Regions from separate parts of the Anabaena sp. CCY 9402-a genome, predicted to be linked through region 2. Evidence: predicted binding sites of a transcription regulator. Region 2 holds the regulator's gene; the other holds the start of a gene.

Region 1 (12,252 bases), on a different contig from region 2:
CTTACATTACAGGACAGGTGTTTAACGTTGACGGTGGGATGGTGATGGCTTAGAGAGTGGTGAGTGAGTGGTGAGTGCTGTTAGCGGTAGCGGGGCGTTTAGCCCGTGCTGAGTGAGTATTGTTAGCGGGTCTCATAAATTCTACCCAGTCCCCAGTCCCCAGCCCTTCAATGAGTAGATTTGCAATGAGTGGATTTTAGATTATTCAATCCAAAATCTAAAATCCGTCTTGAAAAGTTTCCTACGGCGGGAAACCCGCCTACAGAACTTTCCGCAAAATCTAAAATTCCCAGTCCCTACTCAACACTCTCAAGGCTGCTGGCGTAGCCTTTGCCAAACTGTAAAGCCAAGCAGGAGGATGATACTGCTGCTAGTGGTCATCATTACAGCCAAGCTCATACCTTGGATTCTCATTGCTAGCAAGTTGCACAATAAAGTGATTAACCACAGAGTAAATGCAGCTCGACGTTGGGAGAATCCCCAAGCGAGTAAACGGTGATGTAGGTGGTCTTTACCGGGGGTACTGAGGGGATTTTTGCCTGCTAATAACCGGCGGATAAATACTTGCGTTGTATCTAGCACTGGCAACAACAAGAATAAAATTGAGGGGCCAAGAGCATATATGGTATTACGTTGTAGGTTACCTAAAATACTTGTTGCCGCCAACACATAACCAAAAAAGTATGCCCCAGCATCACCCATGATGATCCTTGAAGGATGGAAGTTATGGCGCAAAAAGCCTAAAGCTGCACCACCCAAAGCCGCTAAAACTAAGGTGGATGCTGCACGATTGGGAAATTGGGCGCAAACTCCTAGTAAACTCATGGCAGTAATAAAACTGATTCCTCCAGCCAAACCATCCATACCATCCATCAAGTTGACAGCGTTGGTAATACCGACAATCCACAGCACTGTCAACAACATTGAAAAAATGGAGTCAATTGGCGTACCTAGAGGAACATCAACGCTAATACCATTGGCAAAAAGTAACAATGCCGTGATAATTTGCGCCCACAAGCGCACAGAGGGGGGTAATCCGAACTGATCGTCAATAAAGCCGACCAAGACTAGAATTGAACCTCCCAGTAAAATAGTCAATACCTGAGCTAATACATTTTGTAGTTCAATGGGTCGTAAAAGTATAGCTAATACCAATGCGGCAATTACTCCCGCATAAATAGCTAAACCTCCTGCATTTGGCAATGGTTCTCGGTTGAGTCTTCGCGCATTTGGTTGGTCAGCCCAACCCACCCGCAAAGCAAATTTACGTACTGTGGGAATTAAACGCCAAGTTACCAACCAGGCCAATATAAACGTAAACACTACTGCCAACCAGCCGGTGCCGCTAGGGTTAGCAATGCCAATAGACCTAAGGGAGTTCTCGAAGTTCAGATTCATCTCCCGATTTAACCATCACTGCCAGTATCCTACATGAGCATCAAGTGTATATTAATCAATTTTTTTGATTTTCAGATGTGATTTCAGACGGTTGGGTACTTAGCACTCTGAACCAGTGAGTGCTAAATTGTCTAATGGAAACGCTAGAGAAAGGGAACATGGCAAAAATTATTTCGTTTAATGAAGATTCACGTCGGGCTTTAGAACGCGGTGTGAATGCCCTGGCCGATGCTGTAAAAATCACTTTGGGGCCAAAAGGTCGCAACGTGCTTTTAGAAAAAAAATTTGGTATACCCCAAATCGTTAATGATGGTATCACTGTCGCGAAGGAAATTGAATTAGAAGATCCTTTAGAAAATACTGGAGCTAGACTAATTCAGGAGGTAGCATCTAAAACTAAAGATGTAGCTGGAGACGGGACAACAACTGCTACAGTTTTGGTACAAGCCTTGATTAAAGAGGGGTTGAAGAACGTCGCCGCCGGTAGCAACCCAGTTAGCTTGAAGCGGGGGATCGACAAAACTACTGAAGCCCTAGTAGCAGAAATTGCCAGAGTAGCCAAGCCAGTAGAAGGTAGTGCGATCGCTCAAGTGGCAACTGTCTCGGCTGGTAACGACGAAGAAGTCGGCAAAATGATCGCCGAAGCAATGGCAATCGTCACCAAAGATGGTGTAATCACCGTTGAAGAATCTAAATCTCTCATCACTGAACTAGAAGTAGTGGAAGGGATGCAGATTGATAGAGGTTACATTTCCCCCTACTTCGTCACCAATAACGAACGGATGATAGTAGAGTACGAAAATGTGCGTATTCTGATCACCGACAAGAAAATCAGCAGCATCCAAGAATTAGTCCCTGTGTTGGAAAAAGTTGCCCGCTTGGGTCAACCCTTGCTGATCATTGCTGAAGATATAGAGGGAGATGCTTTAGCAACTTTGGTAGTTAACAAAGCACGGGGTGTATTGGCTGTAGCTGCAATTAAAGCACCTGGATTTGGTGAACGCCGCAAAGCCATGTTGCAAGACATTGCTATTCTCACCGATGGACAGATGATTTCCGAAGAAATCGGTCTCAACTTAGATACCGCTACCTTGGAAATGCTGGGAACTGCCCGCAAAATCACCATCGATAAAGAAAACACCACCATTGTTGCTGGTAGTTCTGCCAAGCCAGAAATACAAAAACGGATTACTCAAATTCGCAAGCAGTTAGAAGAAACTGATTCCGAATATGATCAAGAAAAACTCCAAGAACGCATCGCCAAGCTAGCTGGCGGCGTGGCAGTGATTAAAGTGGGTGCAGCTACGGAAACCGAACTCAGAGACCGCAAGCTGCGTATTGAGGACGCACTCAACGCTACTAAAGCGGCTGTAGAAGAAGGTATCGTTCCTGGTGGTGGTACAACCTTGATTCACTTGTCTACCAAGGTTGACGAAATTAAGAACAGCCTTGTGGGAGAAGAAAAAATTGGGGCTGATATTATCAAACGCGCCTTAGAAGCACCCTTATGTCAAATTGCTGACAATGCTGGTGCTGAAGGTGCTGTAATCGTCTCTAAGGTCAGAGACAGCGCATTCAACATGGGTTACAACGCTGCGACTGGGCAATTTGAAGACTTGATTGCGGCTGGTATTATTGACCCTGCGAAAGTAGTACGTTCAGCTTTGCAAAATGCTGCTTCTATTGCTGGTATGGTTTTAACCACTGAAGCGATTATTGTGGAAAAACCAGAGAAGAAAGCTGCTATGCCTCCTGATGCCGGCATGGGCGGCATGGGCGGTATGGGCGGCATGGGCGGCATGGGTGGCATGGGCGGCATGGGCGGCATGGGTATGTTCTAGGGAACAGGGAACAGGTGACAGGGTGTTTATTACTCTGTCACCTGTCACCTGTCACCTGTCCCAAAACATTAGGGGCAACTTCACCACGATCGCCTGCTGAAAGCAGATGAACCTAGGGAAGCTGCCCCTAAATTTTACTTAAACTTACTTTACAAAAGTTTACCTTTACCAACTCTCCAAAATTCAGCCGTTCTTAATTTTGAATTTTGAATTTTGAATTTTGAATTGGTTTTACTCAGCAGTTGCGAGTTCAGTGTTGCCGCGTGTGCGTCGGCGTGTCAAGGTGTTGAACAACATCACACCAATTGCTTTGATTAAGTTACCTTCCAATTCTTGGAACATCTTCATGTTCATACCAAAGGCGGCATTTGCTTCATTAACAATGCGATCTCCTGCTGCATCATCAAGAGGTAGTTCATCCAAAGTTTGACGATATTTAGTTTTAAATGCCTTCTCGTCGCTAATATCTGCAAACTCATAGAAAGCTGTGCCTTGTCCATCACCAAGGTTCATCGCTGTCACAGCAATGTTTTTGAGAATTTGTCCGCCAGACAAGTCACCCAAGTAACGAGTGTAAGAATGGGCAATTAATAATTCTGGTTCGGTAGCTGAAATTTCCCGAATACGTTTTACATAAGCTTCCCCGGCTGAAGATAACTGGATTTGTTCCCGCCAGTTAGCACCATAGTAATAATTCAGGTCTTGCTCTAAAGTATGCTTACGGTTTAGTTGGGGAAAGTTAATTTTAGAAACAATTGGATGCTGGCTGTGCTTTTCCATCTCCTCTTCCATCGCCGAGTAGATGTAGTAAAAGTTAGCCACTAACTTCCGGTAAGAGCTTTTTTCTACCACTCCTTTTAAAAAGCATTTGACAAAACCCACATTTTCTGCCATTGTGTGTGCTTTTTTTGTACCAACACGCAGTTTGGTTGCTAAATTGCTGCTCATATTAAATTTCTCAACTTTAAAGGGTCAACTGCCGGAGTTGTGAATTACAAACGGCTAAAAAATGCCATTAAAAAGTTAGATTAAAACTATTTGATGAGAATTTATATTAAAATTTTTTAAGCAAGAAAATATTCTAGTGAGTAGTGAGTGGTAAGTTGAATTTTTTACTGGTTAGTTATTTCAGCAAGCTCTAGTTATTTTTCTAGTTTAAATTCATGAATAAGCAAGTTCATCTTAGAGACTAAAGTCTTTATGCCAAGAAAATAAATCAAAATCAAAAACCCAGACTTCATGAGCCTGGGTTTTTAAAATTATATATTTTTTAAGTTTTAACTGATGTTAGACATCACCGCAATAGTTTGTGCCAATCAATCGGTTATTTTTGTAGACTAAAACTTTGCCATAACCTTGATCTTGAACAGCAGCATAAAGAAAGTTGGCATTTCTAAATCTGTAAACTACTTCTCCATTTCCATTACGTCTAACTGTTCCACCATTGAGTAAAAGATTAGGACGGTTGAGGGTAGTAGGAATATTGTATGCTGCATAACGTAAACCGCCATTATTGAGGCGAGAAACTTCAACATATACATTTTTAGCACTACAGCTAAATACTCTTGTATTAGCTAGAGCAGAGCTAGGCATTCCTAGAATAGCAGTTAATATTGAAGCTGTTCCTGTAGCTGTAGCTAAGATAGCTGAAATAGCTTTTGCGTTCATATGAGTAATTCCTAAAAGCTTGTATGCTTTAGATACAAAATCAGGGTTTCACTTTTCGGATTGTCAGAAAATAAAAACTAGAGTCATCTGATTTGATTCAGAACCCTGCTTTATTTAAAAAAGTGGGTTTATTGACTTTCCCCAAATAATTGAGGATGGTTATTTAGTTTTTACGCGCTGTTCCGTAACTAAAGTTAAGCTTACCCATTCGCCCTGATTGTTATAGCACCTAACCATGCGTTGGCGTAAATTCGCTTGAATTAACCAACCCACTTCTAAAATTAACCCCTGGTGTACCTGCATTTTAAGGGGAGAAGTTGCAGAAGCACCATTAGGTAATAGCAAAACTTGGATCTGTTTTTGTGGATTTTCGTCAAAGAGGATGATAGAACCCTTAATAGTGGCTGTAGAGGTAATTGTGGGATGCTCGCCAAAACTCAAACTCTGAATTAATCGCCCATTATCGTCAAGTTGTAGTTTGAGATTTGTCGAGACAGTCTTAAGGGGACTCCAATCAGGATATATTGTCGTAGCTTCACCTTGCCACTCTCCCAACAAGTCATCTATTTGTAAAGGTGGATTTTCTACTGGTTCACTACCAGCTAAATGTTCACGAATGAGAATTAGTCTATCTAGTTGACTATCTTTATCGAATAACTGAACTAGACGTAAGCGACGATTTTCATGGATTAATCCTAGTTCTGCACCAAACTCACCAAAGGGTGCAAGCTGAAGTGTACCTTGGGAAAATGCTCCATTAGGGAAAAATAGCGTACTTTGGGATAAAGAACTGTAGTCTAAAACTAAATCTGCTTGTCCTTGACGACGAACAACCTGATGAATAGTTTGGTTATTGTTGAGACCTTCTAAGGAAACTACACTTTTGATATCTTCTAAAAGTTCCCCTTGGGGTGATAAGCGAGTGAATGATCCTTGCCATTCACCGAGGTTTTTTAACAAATATTCCCATTGAGAATTCATATTTGGTGCTAAGTGCGATATTTTCTGGAAATTTCCAACACAACCTTGTAGAGACGTAGCATTGCTACGTCTCTAATTTTTCGGCGATGTCTAATTATGCTTAATAACGAATCCGTGGATCAACATAAGCGTTGAGAATATCAATCAAAATGCTTGCACTCACAACGATCGCACCAAAAAATACTAGTACACCCTGCACTGTGGGATAATCGCGATCAGAAATGGCTTGATATAGCCTATTTGCCAACCCCGGCCAAGAAAATGTCACCTCAGTTAAAATTGCTCCCCCCAGCAAGGAAGCAAAGGTTAAACCCAAAACAGTAATTACGGGAATCAGAGCATTTTTCAAAGCATGGGAGACTAAAATTTTGTTTTCAGAAATACCTCTAGCCCTAGCAGCTTCTACATAGTCAGCACGGAGAGTTTGTTTTAAGTTGACGCGGACAATTCTCTCAAAAATGCCACTCAGCAAAATGCCTAACGTGAGACTGGGAAGAGCTAAATGGTGTAAAGCCGCGAAAAATTGGCTAAAATTACCAGCTAGTAAGCTATCAATGGTATATAACCCAGTAATTGGCGATGGTGCTGGAAGATTGGGCGGAAAGCGGTTGGAATTAGGAAACCAGCCCAATTGCACTGAGAAAATCAACTGTAACAGCATACCTGCCCAAAACATAGGTAGGGCATAGGTGATAATCCCAAATAACCGCCCCCCAATATCAAAACCTGTTCCGGGACGAGACGCGGACAGTGTACCAACCAGGATACCCACAATCAGAGCCACCGTCATACTAGATATTGCTAACTCTACAGTTGCCGGAAAATGTTGTCCGATAATATTCCAAACCTGCTGTCCCCTGCTTGTCAAAGACGTGCCTAAATCAAACTGGAGCAAATGACCTAAGTAATTAAGATACTGTAGCCACAAAGGTAAATCTAAACCTAATTGTCTTCTTAATTCTTCTTTAGCAGCTTCCGGCGCACGTCCACCCAGAATCGCATCTGCTGGATCTCCTGGTGTAGCTCGTAGTAATAAAAATACAATGGTAATGATAGTTAATAGCTGCAATGGTGCTAAGAGCAAGCGAGAAACAATGTAATATTGTAGAGCTTTTGATCGAGACATATTTATAAATTCAAAATTCAAAATTCAAAATTTAAGAAATCAATTTTAGAAAATAGGTAATTCATAATTACGAATTATGAATTACCTAATAACTATTTCTTGATGGTTCTATAAATCAAATTCTGGGTAGGGTCAAGTTGGACATTAGTTACACCTTTTTGAGCAAATACATAATCTTTGTTTTGCCATAAGGGAATGTAAGGCACATCATTAACTACTTGGTCTTGGATTTGGGCGAAAATTTTCTGCCGTGCTTCTGGATTTTGTTCTTTACGTTGCTCATCAATCAATTTATTCAGAGTTTCGCTATAGTAAAACGAACCCTGAGTTTGACTACCACCATCTTCACAGCCTTTAGCCTCTGAACCTTGTTGACAAGCTAAAAATGGCTGCACATAGTTATCTGGATCTAGAAAGTCTGGATACCAATCAAGCAAAGCTGCGGGATATAAACCTTTAGAAATGTCTTTAAAAAAAGTTGCCCCTTCTACTGTGTTGACTTCTAGTTGTACTATGCCATCCATTTTGGTATCAGCCAGAGATTTTAGTGTTTGTGCGGCCAAACTGCGAGTTGGGGAACTAGAAGGATACCAAACTGGAATTTTGACAGGATTTTCTTTTGAATAACCAGCCGCAGTTAACAACTGTTTGGCTTTTTCAAAGTTACCATCGCCATATTTATCTTTAAACAATGGCTGAGAAACGTTGAATGTAGTGGGAATCATACTGTAAAGCGGATCAGCTTGACTATATAAAACCCGTTCATTTAATAATGGACGGTCAATTATAGCAGCGATCGCCTGTCTAACTTCTGGTTTATCTAGTGGTTTCTGATTGCGATTCAATACCAGATAACTCACTACACTACCCTGAGCCGTAATCGCTTGCCAATCCCCTTTTTTAGCACCAGCCTCTAAGCTGCGAATTTGATCTGGTTGTAATGACAAGTAAGCGACATCTACAGCACCTGTACGAAAGGCATTAAACAAGTTAACAGGACTGGTCTGGATTTGAAGGTTAATCCCTTGGTTTGCTGGTTTTTCTCCCCAATACTTGTCAAATACATCAAGTCGCAGTGAATCTGTCCCATACTGGGCTATTTTATAAGGGCCAGTCCCGACAAAAATATCTGGTTTAAATTTCCCTGCACCAATTTCATAAGCACTCGGCGAAACAGCACATACCCCAGAAAATGCCAGCAATGAAGGAAAGGCTGCAAAAGGCTTTTTCAGCTTCACTGTTAATTCATAGTCTCCTGTGGCGGTTACAGAGTCTACTGTATCTGCTAGTAAGAAAGAAGGTTTACCCTTATTTTCAATAAATCGCTTGATACTAAACTCCATCGCTTTGGCGTTAAAGGGTGTGCCATCGTGAAACACCACACCTTGGCGTAGAGGGATAGTATAAGTTAGACCATCAGCACTGACTTTTGGTAAACCTGTGGCCAATTGCGGCTTAATTTCCGTACTCCCTGGTTCGTAAGTATAGAGGCGATCGCTCATATTAAACACTAAACCCAAGGATGCTAACTCATAGGCATCGGCTGGATCTAAGGTTCTTGGCTTGGATGTTGTACCTATAGTAATCCGACCATCACCAGCAGTTGTATTGTTTACCTGTTGTCGGGGTGTACAGGCGATCGCTAATAGTAAACATAAACAAAATAAAGATAGAAATTTTGTTACCCGTCCCCATCTTCGCCCTAATATTGAAAACTCAGTCATAGCATCTTTGATTTGTAAAATTAGCCAGTAATCATACTATATGTGTGGCAATAGTCACCAACTTTTTACCTGGAACAGCACAAGAATTAAAGTGCAGCTAAGTACCAGTTGTCTAATATAGCAATCCTCAACCATTCACGATAGCGGAGAAACAGGGGTTATGAATGAGGTCTGTTTTTATCTGCGGTTAATTTTTTCTTCTTTGACCTCATGAATGTGGGAATCATTATATGTAAAAAATTAAATATTAATTAAAATTGTCATTAATTCACATTTATAAGTCAATTAGGTTTGTTAAGGTGCTGTAGTAACTGCAAGAGTCAATATTTCTGCTTTACTATTGTAGTTACATTGATACAGCCATCACAGTTAAATTTTAATCAAATCTACCCCAAGAATAAATCTGATAAATATCTCAAATTTTTCTTGTGCAATTCTTTTTATCAAGGGATAAATAATGATGGCTTGACTAGCAGATTTCATGTTTATACATCATCAAACAAGATGATTGGCAGTGGATAAAAAGTAAATTATCAAGTCTAAATAGTGAGATTAAAATCGTGAAATATTTCTTTCTTTCTGAGGGATGGACTGTTGGCAGAGTTTGGGCATCTGATGGATTATGGCAAATAACAGCATGGCGAAGACCACCAGATATTCAACGATTGAATATTTGTTTGGTAGAAAATAACGAATTAATGTGGCTTTATCGCATTGAAGAGGTTGTAATAACCGTAGAAGTAAAACCAAACGCATCGGAATTTGTTAGTCAAAGCATCGGGCAAGTAGTGCTAAAGCGGTTAATGACGGCTGAACAAGTAATTGACCGCCTAGGTACTGCTGAAGCCAAGTGTCAATTGCAGAATATTCAGTCAGTAGTTTAGGTGAGGGATTAGGGAGACACCAGTCCCCAGTCCCCAATCCCCAGTCCCTACCCGGATTTCTCACGCATAGTGTAGGCTTCAGGGGGAAGAGGAGTGTGGGGGGTAAGACTTCTTCCCCATCCTCCCACACCTCCCACACCCCTTGGATTTCTCACAAGTGAGAAATCCAGGAAGTGTCCCCAATCCCCAAATGTAAATATTTGTAACCATCTGTCAGATATGTTTTGACCCTGATTCCTGGCAAGATGAATCTCGCAGACCAAACGAGCGCATCTATTTACACGCTTGCAAACAGTTCCATCAATAGTTACACTTTTTAAAACATTCTCATTTTTACTTAGCGATCGCTACCCTGCGGAATAATTGATCCGAAGTGTGTCAGCGTTGCTAAAAAAGTCACTCTCTAGCTTAAAATGCTTGAGATATGGCAGTGTTCAAGCTCTGGCAATAAAAAAATTCAGAGAAGTCCAAGGTTAGGCTGCTAACCTTAGAACCTTAAGTAAGAAAATTGTTTTGTAAACACAACTCATCGAGGAGGAGCGTAGTCGATGGGACTACCCTGGTACCGAGTACATACAGTCGTTCTGAATGATCCAGGACGGCTAATTTCTGTACACTTGATGCACACAGCTTTGGTGGCAGGCTGGGCTGGTTCAATGGCATTGTATGAACTAGCTACTTATGACCCCAGCGATCCTGTTCTCAACCCGATGTGGCGGCAAGGGATGTTCGTGCTACCCTTCATGTCACGTCTAGGCGTTACCGAATCTTGGGGCGGTTGGAGTGTCACTGGTGCTTCAGCAGTTGACCCTGGCTTCTGGTCATTTGAAGGCGTTGCCGCAGCGCATATTGTTCTTTCTGGTCTATTATTCCTAGCTGCTGTATGGCACTGGGTTTTCTGGGATTTGGAACTTTTCAGAGATCCCCGCACTGGTGAACCTGCCCTTGACTTGCCAAAAATGTTTGGCATTCACCTGTTCTTATCTGGTTTACTCTGTTTCGGTTTTGGTGCTTTCCACTTAACAGGTCTATTTGGGCCTGGTATGTGGATTTCTGATGCTTATGGGATCACTGGTAGCGTCCAGCCCGTAGCACCAGAATGGGGGCCAGCCGGGTTCAACCCCTTTAACCCCGGTGGTGTAGTGGCTCACCACATCGCAGCCGGCGTAGTTGGTATTATTGCTGGGTTATTCCACCTCACTGTTAGACCACCTGAAAGGCTCTACAAAGCCCTGCGGATGGGTAACATTGAAACCGTACTTTCCAGCAGTATCGCAGCAGTATTCTTCGCGGCTTTTGTCGTTGCTGGTACTATGTGGTACGGTAACGCCACTACCCCAATCGAATTATTTGGCCCAACCCGTTATCAATGGGATCAAGGTTACTTTCATGAAGAAATTGACCGCCGTGTACAAAGCAGTCTAGCTGAAGGTGCAAGCCTCTCAGAAGCTTGGTCACAAATCCCTGAGAAACTGGCTTTCTACGATTATGTAGGTAATAGCCCAGCTAAAGGTGGTCTATTCCGTACAGGGCCAATGGTCAAAGGTGATGGTATTGCCCAATCTTGGCAAGGTCACGCAGTATTCACAGATGCGGAAGGACGCGAATTAAATGTCCGTCGTCTGCCCAACTTCTTTGAAACCTTCCCTGTCATCTTGACCGATGCTGATGGTATCGTCCGCGCTGACATTCCATTCCGTCGGGCAGAATCTAAATATAGCTTTGAGCAAACAGGTGTAACTGTTAGCTTCTACGGTGGCGATCTCAATGGCAAAACCTTTACAGATCCAGCCGATGTGAAGAAATATGCTCGTAAGGCTCAAGGCGGCGAAATTTTTGAATTTGACCGCGAAACCTTAAACTCTGACGGTGTATTCCGTACATCTCCCAGAGGTTGGTTTACCTTTGGACACGCTGTATTTGCTTTGTTATTCTTCTTCGGTCATCTCTGGCATGGTTCTCGGACAATCTACCGAGACGTATTTGCTGGTGTAGAAGCGGATCTAGAAGAGCAAGTCGAATGGGGTCTATTCCAGAAAGTGGGTGACAAGTCAACCCGCCGTAAAGAAGCCCTCTAAATTCAGTGCTGAGTTATGAGTAATGAGTTCCGAGTTAAGTCTTGGACTCAGCACTCAAAACTCTAAATTCAGTGCTGAGTTATGAGTAACGATTTCCGAGCGAAGTCTTGAACTCAGCACTCAGCACTCAGCACTCAGCACTCAAAACTCAGCACTTTAAGGAGCTTTTGACATGGAAAGCGTTGCGTACATTTTAATTTTGACCTTGGCAATTGGTGTTCTTTTCTTTGCGATCGCATTCCGCGAACCCCCCCGCATTGAGAAAAAAGAAGATAAGTAGGTAGTTAATACCAAATCTGTAAATTTATATAAAACTTTTATCCGTTGTTCCTGGTAGGAACAACGGATATTTTTTTGGTTTTACTTTTTGACCAATGTAGCGAAAAGATTAAAAAAGGTAGTATTGTTGTAAATGCAGGAAAAATTATCTAGTTAATACTGGATTATCAAGTATTTTAAATACGTAGCTAAAGATTTTCCTGTAGCTAAAGGGGCATCACCCTTAAAAGCAAAAATTTGTTAATAAAAATTTCACAGATAGATATGATATAA
Region 2 (12,252 bases):
GCGACTGGTGGAAAAAAACCGCATAGGAGATTTATTCGTAATTCGTAATATTCAACGGGTTCTATTTGTAGAAATTGGATATTAGTCCTAAATTTTGTAATTTTCTACAAAAAGACTACCCCTACATGGGGACAAAGCCAAGACCCTTAAGGTTAATCTTCTTAACAAATCCCTCATCCCCAATATTTGCTTTTGCATCTTGACAGAAGCTATGTATATCCTAGTCTATTGGAGAGTGCAGAAATAATTTCAGCTTATGGCAGGTCATAGTAAATGGGCAAATATTAAACGCCAAAAGGCAGTAGTTGATGCTAAAAAAGGGAAAACTTTTACACAGTTATCCAGAGCAATTATCGTGGCTGCGAGAAACGGTGTCCCAGACCCAGCAGGGAATTTTCAACTACGTACAGCTATTGATAAAGCTAAGATTGCAGGTATTCCTAATGACAATATTGAAAGAGCGATCGCTAAAGGTGCAGGTACATTTAGCGGCGATAATCATAGCTTAGAAGAGATTCGCTACGAAGGTTATGGCCCCGGTGGTGTAGCAATTTTAATCGAAGCCCTCACCGATAACCGCAATCGCACGGCGGCTGATTTACGGGTAGCTTTTAGTAAAAATGGTGGTAACTTGGGTGAAACTGGCTGTGTAAGCTGGATGTTTGACCAAAAGGGTGTATGTATAGTCCCAGGTGTTGTGGATGAAGACCAGTTGTTAGAAGCATCTCTAGAAGGTGGTGCTGAATCTTACGAAATGACAGAAGAAGACACAGCCGAAGTATTTACCGCCATAGCCAATTTAGAAATCCTTAACCAAAGCCTCAAAGACCAAGGCTTGACAGTCACTGAGGTAGAATTGCGTTGGATTCCCAGCAATAATATAGAAGTGACAGAACCAGACCAAGCGCGATCGCTCCTCAAGTTAATTGATACTCTAGAAAGTCTTGATGATGTCCAAAATGTCACCTCTAACTTTGATATGTCAGAGCAATTATTAGCTGTAAGTATGGCTTAGAAATCGCTATTGCTGAAACTTTTACTATGGAATTGGTTGAGGTAAAAACCATGAAACGGGATGAAGTCCTGGCAATTCTAACTGCACACCAAGAAAAGTTACATGAATTAGGAGTAAAATCCCTTAATTTGTTCGGTTCAGTGGCACGGGATGAAGCTCGTCCAGATAGTGATGTAGACTTTTTAGTGGAGTTTCATCGACCGGGTGGATTGTTTCAACTTTTTCAAGTGCAGTATTATTTAGAAGATATTCTAGGGTGTTCTGTAGATTTGGGAACTCAGGATGCTTTGAGAGAACATTTACGAGAACCTGTACTCAAGGATGTCATTCGTGCCTTCTAGAGATTGGCGACTTCGCATTCAAGATATTGTGGAATCTATTACTGAAATTGAACAATGTACAAGTAATGTAAGCTTTGAAGAATTTGAAAAAAATCAAACGCTTGTCAAAGCTGTTCTCTACGATTTCGTAGTGATTGGAGAAGCTATTAGGAGTGTACCTCATGAAATCCAGTTACGGTATCCTCTCATTCCTTGGCGTTTAATGGCAGGTATGCGAAATGTTGTCACGCACGAGTATTTCCAAGTGAACTTGAGTAGGGTTTGGGCAACGATTCAAGAGGATCTACCTTCGTTAGTGCCACACCTATTAGAAGTGTTGGAGAACGAAGGATTGGGAGAATAGTTAAACAAGTCCCTAATCGCCTATTTTTCTTGCACTGTCAAAGTGAAATTATAAAATCCACTTTTCCATGTAATTAGGAGAAAGTCTGATGACTCATGCACCATCAAAGCTTCTCACTTTCGAGGATTTTCTTGCTCAATACCGCGACAATCCCCGCTACGAATTGTCTGACGGAGAACTAGTTGATATGGAACCCACAGGCCCCCACGAAACCGTTAGCGGTAAACTAGCGACCAAAATTGGTATTGCCATTACCAACGCACAACTCCCTTGGTTTATTCCTAGGACTTGCCTGATTCGCCCCTTTGCTGATGGTATGACTGCCCGTAGACCAGATATTATTGTCCTGGATGAAACGGTTCTCCCCAGCGAACCCCTTTGGGAACAAGAACCTATCATTACCCTCGGTCGCTCGGTTAAACTAGTGGTTGAGGTTGTTAGCAGCAACTGGGAAACTGATTATGCCCGTAAACTCGAAGAATATGCCCTTTTAGGCATCCCTGAATACTGGATTGCCGACTATCGAGGACTCGGTGGAGTTGCTTTCATTGGTAGACCCAAACAGCCTACTTTCACAGTTTGCCAGTTGAGTGGTGATGATTACAGTCAGCAGCAGTATCGTCTGGGTGAAGCGATCGCTTCTAGTATCTTGCCAAATCTGCAACTGCGACTTGATGAAATCCTACCTCGTTAAACACAATCGTTACACAACTCCCTAAACACCTATTTTTCCTGCACAGTCAAAGTGTAATCGTACTTAACTCCAGGTTTGAATGCACCAACCCAAATCTTATAAACTCCAGTTTTCCATTGCTCATCGTCGATACTAGCATCCTTACTCTTACCAGTATCATCACCACAACGAATAGTCTTATCGTCTGGCCCCTTAATTAATAAAGTAGTATCGTTACCTCTACTGTTGACCAGGACTTTCAAACGGGAAAAATCTTTTTCTAGAACCATGATGTGATCTGGTTTAGGATCAGCAAAACCAATACAGATATTTCTATCGCGATCGCGGTTACTGATCGTTGACAAAGAGAAAGAACCGCCAGTAAAACCAGTAAATTTTGCCTTTGCAGCTTCAAACCCTGGTAATAAGTTGAATTTACCGAAATTTGGCATTTCTGCAATGGCAGGGGAAGCAATCAGAGCAGCAGACAAAGCCATAAGCCACCCGCCACGAAAATTCAGCCAAGGGCGATAATTTTTCATATTAACCTGCCAAATATGCTTTTATAAGAATAAAGATATATACATATTCTAATTAAAAAATTTCGGTTAAATAGCATAAAAATGTGACACATTTCTATGTGCCACAATTGTTATTTTTGACAGAATTGTAAAATTAAATCATGCTCCAGAATTAATTGTTTATCTTCTTCATCTAAGTATAAACTTACTAGGAATGAAGTTCTAGAAAAGCTGCACCTTTGAGCGTTCCTGCGTCACTACCATAACTGCTGAAGGTGAGCGATCGCATTTGGTCAAAAAATGGTTTACCAAGGACTTCCAAGAGCTTAAGAATAGGTAACTGCCGCTCTAAGAAATCGTGACTTTTATTCCAGTCAAGATACACGTAACCTTGGTTTGGTTCAGGAATCGCCGCAACACTATTTTGGAAATTACGGTTTTTCATGAAAGAATTATCTTTATTCGTAAAAACTTCATTCATGGTTTCTAAGTCAGAGGTAAAGATTTCATAATTTTCCAAGGTTGTATGTAAGCCTTTAACGTTAGCTTCCACGGTGAATGCGGGTCTATCTTGAGCATCAGATTTTTTAGTAGCAGCAATTAATTCTGTCCAAGCAACAACTTTTTGCTGATCCAAACTCAGAGAATTAGTGTTGAGTCCTTGAGAGGAGGCGATCGCATCTAACCGCGCAATCCCTTCTGGAAAACTGTCTTGTTTCTCCGCCACAAAAATCCAGCCAGGAGCAGTTTTGCCAGCACGGGGTATGAGTCCTAGCGCATATTCCCCTTGTACCCAGCTAAATACATCCTGTGTCAAATTAATACCCCAGGTTTTTTGGATGGCTAGTAATGGTTGCTCTAACCGAGAAATCACATCTGTTCCTGAACCAGAGATGGCTGTTTTAGCTTGCGTCCAGAGTTTGGCTAAATTGCTGTCACCCAAATTATCTAAATGAGAGCCAGAAATTACCAAGCCTGCCGATGAGGGAATGTATTGCAACGCACCCACAGGCTGAGACAATGGAGAGGATGGAGGTTTAACTTCCGACGTAGTGATAAAACTAGTTTCTGCTAACAGTCCTTTGGAGTTTAATGTCAGAGATGTAATTTGACTATCGTAAATTGGTTCTGGTAGTTCTAACCCTTGCCATTGCGCCAAGGTGGGAAGATTGAAGAAAGTCACCGCCACAGCACCTTTTGGCAGTTGTTCGATAGCTTTTTGGTATTGGGGAGAACTAGTCAAACTCAAATCAGGTGCTTGGACATTATTAATTGCATCCCGCAGCACTCTAGCATCATTGGCAAACAAAACAAACTGATCTACCACCGCACTAGCTAAGGGTTCTAGCTTTGGTTGTGCATCGTCATAAATGAGCTTTGCACCGTTATATTCCTCCGTTGTGAGGTTTGCTCCCGCTAACACCCGCTTGGAGAATAACAACTGTATAAACTCGCTACTTTTTGCTGGCTTCTCCGTAGCTAGAGCCATCAGATACCCTGGTTGCTTGCCATTTTCAGGATCGCGGTCAATATCTAGGGTGGTGACAGCCAGTGTAATTTCATTTCCTAGCCAGGGTTGAATATCTTGCCGATAATCTAGACCACTCTGAGCCAATAAACTGGTTTTGAGTTTAGATATTTCTCCCGCACTTTCCAAAGCCTGCAATCGGTCGGGATTTACCAGTAATGACACCGTAACAGGTGCAAGTTTAGACACGAAGATCGCCGCACCAGATTGAGAAGTAGAAGCAATCAGGCTCACTGGACTTTTGGTAAAAAACCAGTAACCAGCTGCGATCGCCACAATCACCAGTGCGATCGCACCAGCTACGATAAAACCAGAGAATGAACGTTGTGTATTTACAGTAGACATATCTAGCACAAAGGTTTACATAATTGGGCATGGAGTATTGGGTAATGGAGTCACTCCCCCCCTTATCTCGCTACTCAGCACTCATTACTCATTACTCATGACTCATCACTCAGCACTCATTACTCATGACTCATTACTCATCACTCAGCACTCATCACTCCCTACTCCCCAGTCATCACATTTTCTGTCAACATGAATAATATAGGATTGTTTACAAAAACGACATGACAGGGAATATTTCGGGTCAACCCATTACTCAAGTTAGTGTAGAAGAACTCGCACAACGTCTTGCTAATAATGATGCAAGTATTCAGTTAGTAGATGTACGTGAACCACAAGAATTAGCACTCGCAAAAATTGACGGTTTTGTTAACTTACCACTGAGTGAATTTACCCAGTGGTCAGATCAAATTCCCACCATATTGAATCCTGATGCTGAAACCTTAGTGCTATGTCATCATGGCATCCGTTCCGCCCAAATGTGTCAGTGGTTAGTTGTTCAGGGTTTTACTAATGTGAAAAATATCTCAGGTGGGATTGATGCTTATTCAATCCTAGTTGACAGTTCTATTCCCCAATATTGAGCAGGGGAGCAGGGAAGCACTGGGGACAAGGCAGGTAGTCCCTCAATGCTTTTTAATTTTGACCCTTCACTTCGTTCGAGGGCAAGATGCAAGAATTTTGAATTAAATCGCCCCATACCCGGAAAAATACGTATCTAAAAATACAATTTACTTGATGAATCTATAGAATAATACTGAAAAAGATAAATAATAGTTGGAATTAAAAGTTTTCGACATAAAAATGTGCTAGACCAATAGCAACTGAATACTTTCACGTTATCTACTAAAATAGAATTAAATATTTATTTCGCTAATTTAATTAGTCAATCTTAAATTTTTAGTATTCAAATTCAAAAACTTTTTTAAAGCTTGAATAAAATTTGCTCTCAGTCAAACATACTCTTATGCAAGTCCAGTTGACAAATCGACAACAGCATATACTTTGGGCAACGGTACGTCATTACATAGCTACAGCAGAGCCTGTGGGTTCAAAAGCTTTGGTCGATGAGTATGACCTGGGCGTTAGTTCAGCCACCATTCGGAATGTGATGGGTGTCCTAGAAAAATCGGGGTTACTTTACCAACCACATACCTCGGCGGGGAGAGTACCGTCCGACTCCGGTTATCGCATCTATGTTGACCAGCTAATTACACCCTCTCTGCGGGACACGATGCGAACGGATACTTTAACCAAAGATGTAGAACAAGCTTTACAACAGCGTCTCCAGTGGGAAGACTGGAGTATGGAAATACTTTTACAAGGAGCAGCACAGATTTTAGCTAGCTTGAGTGGGTGTATTAGCTTGATTACCATGCCCCAAACCCACACAGTAGTTGTGCGACATCTGCAATTAATGCAGATAGAAGCAGGACGAATCATGCTGATTTTGGTAACAGATGGTTATGAAACCCATTCCAAGCTGATGGATTTACCACCAACCAGAACAGAAACAAAACCCGACTCAGAAGTAATTGATCGGGAGTTGCAGATTGTTTCTAACTTCTTGAATAGCCACTTGCGAGGGCAGAGTCTACTAGAAATCAGCAATTTAGACTGGAGTAAGTTAGATCGGGAATTTCAACTTTATGGAGAGTTCTTAAAAGATTCCGTCGCTGAATTAGCGCGGCGGACTCTTGCACCAACTGCTACTCAAATTATGGTGCGGGGTGTGGCGGAAGTTTTGCGTCAGCCGGAATTTTCCGAACTCCAGCAAGTGCAAACAATTCTCCACCTGCTGGAAGAAGAACAAGAACAACTGTGGCGATTAATCTTTGAAGAACCAGAGGGAGAAGAAAGCACCAAATCAAAGGTAACGGTGCGGATTGGCGCAGAAAACCCTCTAGAACCAATTCGCACTTGTACCTTAATCTCTTCTACCTATCGCCGGGGTGCAGTCCCATTAGGGAGCGTAGGAGTTTTAGGCCCAACACGCCTAGATTACGAAAGTGCGATCGCAGTTGTCACGGCTGCTGCTGATTATCTCTCAGAAGCCTTCAGTTAATCACAACAAATCATGGTCAGAAAAATTGCTTTTGGGGTGCTGTGGCTAGGACTCATCGTTTATGCTTTTGTCTTTGCGCCTCCAGACCGTCCCGATACTTTTGAGTTAATCAAAAACTTGTCTACTGGTCAGTGGCAAGGTATAAATTCCCTAGTCATAGTGTTATTTAACCTCATGGGCATTTGGCCGATGATTTACAGTGCGTTGTTATTTACTGACGGTAGAGGGCAAAAAATACCCGCTTGGCCGTTTGCAACTGCGTCTTTTGCTGTTGGTGCATTTGCAGTGTTACCTTATTTAGCTTTACGAGAACCCAATCCCCAATTTACAGGCAAAAAGAACGCCTTGATTAAGCTGCTAGATTCCCGTGTGACTGGTGTATTTCTCGCCTTAGCAGCAGCGATTCTAGTCACCTATGGCTTACGATCAGGCGATTGGAGTAACTTCATCCAACAGTGGCAAACTAGCCGCTTCATTCATGTCATGAGTCTAGATTGTTGCTTACTTTCTCTATTATTTCCAGCACTGCTAAGAGATGATATGGCGCGTCGTGGTTGGCAAAATCAGCAGTTATTCTGGTTATTTGCGGTGATTCCCCTATTTGGTGCGTTAATTTATTTATGTGTACGTCCCCCTCTCCAAGAAACAGTAATACTCCCACATGAAAAATCTCAAATTGAACTGCCATTAAATAGGATGAATTAAAGGTTTGTAGTAAGGACTTTAGTCCTGTCTACTTTCCCTAACAGACGCAAGCAAGTAACTTGTCTTACAGAGATACTACACTCATGAGAAAGGGCTAAAGCCCTTACTACGAGCTTGTTTTATTTCTCTACATTAATTAACATAGTTTGATTTATTCCCAAGATATATCGAAACAACTTACAATTTCTGTAATTTTCAGGAACAGTTCACCTGCAAAGGGTAGAAATTAATAACATCAAAAGGTAAGATTCCAGAATTACAAAACTACTTACAGCTATTGTGTATATGGAATCTTTACTATTCGATAGTTATTAATACTTATGTTGCTAGGTAATGACAATGAAATATAATCTACGGATTTTCTTATTATTATTAAGTGTATTAGTAGGCTCTTTTAGCACTGCTATTCATACAGTTGTTGCTCAAGAGATAACTATAAATTCTATATCAACTCAATCTCATTCTCAACTGCTGAACCACTCTACAAAATCAGCAGCCAAAAACGTTAAAGATGACGAACTACAAGCTTTTTTTAATAGCAAATACGACTATTGGGATGCCCGTGTTTTAGCAGATTTCTGGGGAGAGAATGTAGCAGATGCAAAAGCTAGAATGGGTAGAAAAATTCTCTGGGGTCCAGAAAATGTTTCTATTCTAGAACAGTTTCTTGTAGATGCTAGGGTGGAAGCACTCCGATACGTCAAACCAGCCCGTTCCGGTGATTCCAGTCCCTACAAATTCTATAGAGATTCAACATATAACTATAATGATGCGGCTACACTGGCGAAATTTTGGGGTGATAGATCGCCTATAGATGCTAAACTTCGCATCGAACGCAATTTAATTTTAGGCAATGATGAAGTAATTCAACAAGCTTTACAACAGGCTCGTTCTCAAAATAGATAAATTATTCTATTCGTATTTTTAAATAACGACAGGGTGCAGCAAGCACCCTAATTTTATGGAAAACTATGTCTGAATTAAACTGGAAAATTGGCTTTGAAATTGAGTTAATTTCTCCCAAGGGACTCAGCCGAAAAGATTTAGCGCAATTAATAGCTAACCAACATGATGGCTTAGTGCGTCGCATTTTTTATCCCCAGTCTGAACCGAGTCAAGTACCGGGAACTCCTTTATTCCATAATCTCACCTTGGGGTTTGAGGTGATTGATCAGCAAGGATGTTTGATAGCGCGCTGTGTAGACGATTTAACTCTGCAAGACGACTTAGACAAAACTCAAGCACCGCAACCAGGATGGTATCGCATTGTCAGCGATGACACCAGACTGCTGCAACTAATCACCTGTAATGCTGATGCGGCTGCACCCTTGGATGAAGTTCTCCAGCCAATTGCTAATTTATTTGCTACTGATTTAGAAGCAGGAGTAGGGGGAATGGTACGTATTGCTGATCATATCGGCAATCCGATCGCGATCGCAGCACCCCTACCAGGAGAACGAGAACGTCCTTGTGAACTAATTACACCACCTATCGATACCAACCATCTCGAACGTCTAGAAATTCTCTTAACATCAGCACGTTCTCTAGGGTTTACAATTCCGGCTGAGGGTGCAACTCATCTACACTTTGATGCTACGCCTTTATGTTCTACCAGGGTTTTTGCTAACTTAGTTAATCTTCTATGGACACATGGGGAAAATTTAAAAGTTTTGGTAGGTACTAACCCCAAATGTAGACGCTTGGGAACATGGGATGAAGATTTATTGATATTAATCAATGAACCTGATTTTTGTGAATTATCTTGGTCTGATGCTAGAGAATATCTTGTTAAATTACAGTTGACAAAATACTGTGATTTTAATCTCAAAAATATCATTCATCAAATACCTGAAAAACACACTTTTGAAGCTCGTATTTTCCCTACATGGATACATCCACAACCTGCAATTGAAGCGGCAGCGTTGATGGAAGCAGTCTTAAATTATGCCATAGCAGCACCCAAAATAGAGCCAATTGCACCCCTTGCATGGCAATTAGAATCTGTGCAAAAGTTTCTACAAAAACTACCTATGAAAGAATATTTTCGTCAAGTTTGGTTGTCTCGCGCTGCTAGCGTTGATAGTGACTTGTTGGAACAGGGTGTAGGGGTGTAAAGAAAGTATCTGATTTTAGTTCTCTCTGTGAATAGCTAAGTACATAGACAGAATTAATTACACAATTTTTTCTGTCACCTGTCACCTGTCACCTGTCACCTGTCACCTCTTCCCTATCTCTATCAATGAATCTAATTTCGCCCAACTACTTATCTTGATTCACACTCGCGCTTAGTCACAAAATGACGATAGCGAAACATCGCTTCTAACTGCGCTTGTACTAACCAACCGCTAACAAATTCTATTGTATCGCCTCCAGGCATAATGTAGGAAATATCATCAGTCAGCTTGGTTTTGTCACCTTCTGCTGCGAATTGATGGCGATGTATCCAAGACTCAAAAGGCCCCGATATTTGTACATCAGTAAATAAATGGTATTTTTCGCATTCAGTGTGACGCGCTAACCAAGTTAAGGGTAAAAGTCCGAGAAATAGACGAAACTCTGTAACTGCGCCTATTTCTAGTCCCCCCTCACGGCGAATTACTCGTACAGGTTGCCAAGGTGGAGTCAGTAGTTGTAAGATATCTGCTCGTTCGTGGAATTTCCAAACTACTTCCACTGGCGCGTTAATAACTGATGAATGTTGAAAGTGCAGCATGGAAAGAAAAACCTAAAATCTAGCCTTCATACTCGGTATCAATTTCAATGTCTAGGGTATCTTCATCCACTCGGACATATAAGATATTGGGACGACAGCAGACTTGACAATCTTCAATATAAGATTGCTGACCCCCAGCACTCAAGTCAATAAAAGTTAAGTTTGGTTCACCGCAGTAAGCACAATAAAATTCAGCTGTGTTTTGCATTCACTTGTTAACTATAAATTTAATGGCTGGAGTTCCTTGGGGAAATGACTAGTAGCTTCAGCCAAATGCTTTAGTAGTGTAGACTGTGGCAGTGGCCCTTGCAAGTGACTCCAGGGCAATATCTGCTCATGTGACCAATGACTGTGGACGTAGAAATCTAAATCGGGAATTTGTCCTTTGAGTTGTTTAAAAGCGCGTTTGTAGCTTCCGAGGGAGTCGCCAAAGTTGCGGGTAAGTTCAAGAAGTTGGGAAATTCTGCGATCGCCTCTCGATATCAAAGCTTGTATAATTGACCAATTATAACTTTCCGGGCGAAACTCTATCCCTTGGGGTTTAAGTTGTTTTTGCAACGACTGCAACCGCTTTTCAGCCTGACGATTCACCCCAAACCATTGAAATGGTGTATGGGATTTGGGGACAAAGGTACTGCAACCAAAAGTAAGGCGTAGTCCCGGCGCAGCTTTTTTAATACTCCGCATCATCCCTACCGTTGCGTCTAAATCTTCCGGTTCTTCTCCCGGAATACCTACCATTCCATAGAGTTTTAAGCTTTTCAACCCACCAGCTTTAGCGTTGATAGCCGCTTGGATAATTTCATCGTTATGTAGCTTTTTATTGATGATTTGGCGTACTTTTGCCGAACCACTCTCTACAGCTATGGTAAGCGATCGCGTGTCTCGTTTCGCTAAAGTTTTGGCTAACTGTTCCGTCACTGTATTAGTCCGCACTGAAGCAATACTCAACCGTACATCATCATATTTTGGCTGACTAATATAATCCAATAAAGTCTCAAATTCTGGATGTTGCGTTACAGATGCACCCAATAAACCCAAGCGATTTGTTACTTGTAAACCTTTCTCAATGGCGGGAATTAACGAACCTTCCAGACTCGCTGTTCTAAAAGGTAAAGTCAGATAACTAGCTAAACAAAAGCGGCACATTTCTGGACAACTCCGCACCACTTCCACCATATAAATATTTTCCCAAGCCGCCTTTTCAGTCACCACAGTTGAGGCTGAGAGGGTGTTTCCCCGATAAGTTTGCTTCTGCACCACTGCGGGAATATCAGAAGAAATTGGTTTAATAGAACTAATTCCCCCATCTACTGCGTGATATTCCACTGCATACAAACTAGGAACATAAATTCCAGGTATTTGTGCAAGTGATAGCAGTTGAGTTTGTCTAGAAGCATTTCTCACTTCTTTGTAAGCTTCAATCAAATTACCCAGTAAATCTTCCCCATCCCCTAATAAAATGACATCAAAAAAATCAGCAAAAGGTTCGGGGTTAGCTGTAAGAACTGTCCCACCACCAAAAACAATGGGGTGAGAATCATCACGATTAATTGCTCTAATGGGAATTTCTAGAGATTCCAAAAGATTTAAAATATTCACATAATCCAATTCCCAAGAAATTGAAAATCCTAGAATTTCTGGCTGTCTTGGAAGTGGTTCGGAAGTATCAGTAAATAAACGACTTACCTGCACATCACTACGCATTGCCAAAGTTGCCCAGACTACCTGATAGCCTAAACTAGTGATACCGACTGTATACTCATTAGGGAAAGCGAATATCAGTGGTATAGCGTTGGTTTCTGGCGTAGCAGGGGTAAATAACAGGCGTTCAGCAGTAAATAAAGAAGATGTCACAGGTTTTTAATAAAGGCATATCTATCTATATTTAATTTTAAGCCATAGAATTACAAAGTTTAAAGCTAAAGTTGTCCCATTAGCAAAAATAATCGGCCAAGCTTGGAGATAAATGCCATACATTAACCACAAAAAAAGACCACTCA

Evidence for each region. The regulator HrcA, encoded in region 2, represses chaperone genes, less so after heat shock. The targets are predictions, from matches to a motif close to TTAGCACTCNNGANTCNNGAGTGCTAA.
Region 1: groL (chaperonin GroEL) is a predicted target of HrcA. The motif match lies at 1,498-1,524, and genes of this name have one in related genera.

What each region holds. Positions count from the first base shown of each region.
Region 1 covers NZ_CAWUDL010000041.1:7,284-19,535, forward strand. Annotated here, with positions in the region: gene fabG (3-oxoacyl-[acyl-carrier-protein] reductase) at 1-53, shown strand, start outside; gene ACM0OR_RS16130 (MraY family glycosyltransferase) at 310-1,392, opposite strand; gene groL (chaperonin GroEL) at 1,557-3,239, shown strand; gene ACM0OR_RS16140 (heme oxygenase (biliverdin-producing)) at 3,471-4,187, opposite strand; gene ACM0OR_RS16145 (hypothetical protein) at 4,527-4,907, opposite strand; gene ACM0OR_RS16150 (DUF3598 family protein) at 5,067-5,888, opposite strand; gene ACM0OR_RS16155 (ABC transporter permease) at 5,989-7,014, opposite strand; gene ACM0OR_RS16160 (ABC transporter substrate-binding protein) at 7,107-8,738, opposite strand; gene ACM0OR_RS16165 (hypothetical protein) at 9,299-9,622, shown strand; gene psbB (photosystem II chlorophyll-binding protein CP47) at 10,171-11,700, shown strand; gene ACM0OR_RS16175 (photosystem II reaction center protein T) at 11,873-11,980, shown strand.
Region 2 covers NZ_CAWUDL010000073.1:115-12,366, reverse strand. Annotated here, with positions in the region: gene ACM0OR_RS22285 (ABC transporter substrate-binding protein) at 1-24, opposite strand, end outside; gene ACM0OR_RS22280 (YebC/PmpR family DNA-binding transcriptional regulator) at 257-1,015, shown strand; gene ACM0OR_RS22275 (nucleotidyltransferase family protein) at 1,066-1,356, shown strand; gene ACM0OR_RS22270 (DUF86 domain-containing protein) at 1,346-1,699, shown strand; gene ACM0OR_RS22265 (Uma2 family endonuclease) at 1,788-2,393, shown strand; gene ACM0OR_RS22260 (hypothetical protein) at 2,423-2,914, opposite strand; gene ACM0OR_RS22255 (DUF3352 domain-containing protein) at 3,102-4,766, opposite strand; gene ACM0OR_RS22250 (rhodanese-like domain-containing protein) at 4,991-5,350, shown strand; gene hrcA (heat-inducible transcriptional repressor HrcA) at 5,734-6,831, shown strand; gene ACM0OR_RS22240 (DUF2834 domain-containing protein) at 6,844-7,536, shown strand; gene ACM0OR_RS22235 (hypothetical protein) at 7,876-8,442, shown strand; gene ACM0OR_RS22230 (amidoligase family protein) at 8,508-9,650, shown strand; gene ACM0OR_RS22225 (SRPBCC family protein) at 9,800-10,249, opposite strand; gene ACM0OR_RS22220 (CPXCG motif-containing cysteine-rich protein) at 10,269-10,457, opposite strand; gene ACM0OR_RS22215 (B12-binding domain-containing radical SAM protein) at 10,469-12,106, opposite strand; partial or broken gene ACM0OR_RS22210 (SemiSWEET family transporter) at 12,128-12,252, opposite strand, start outside.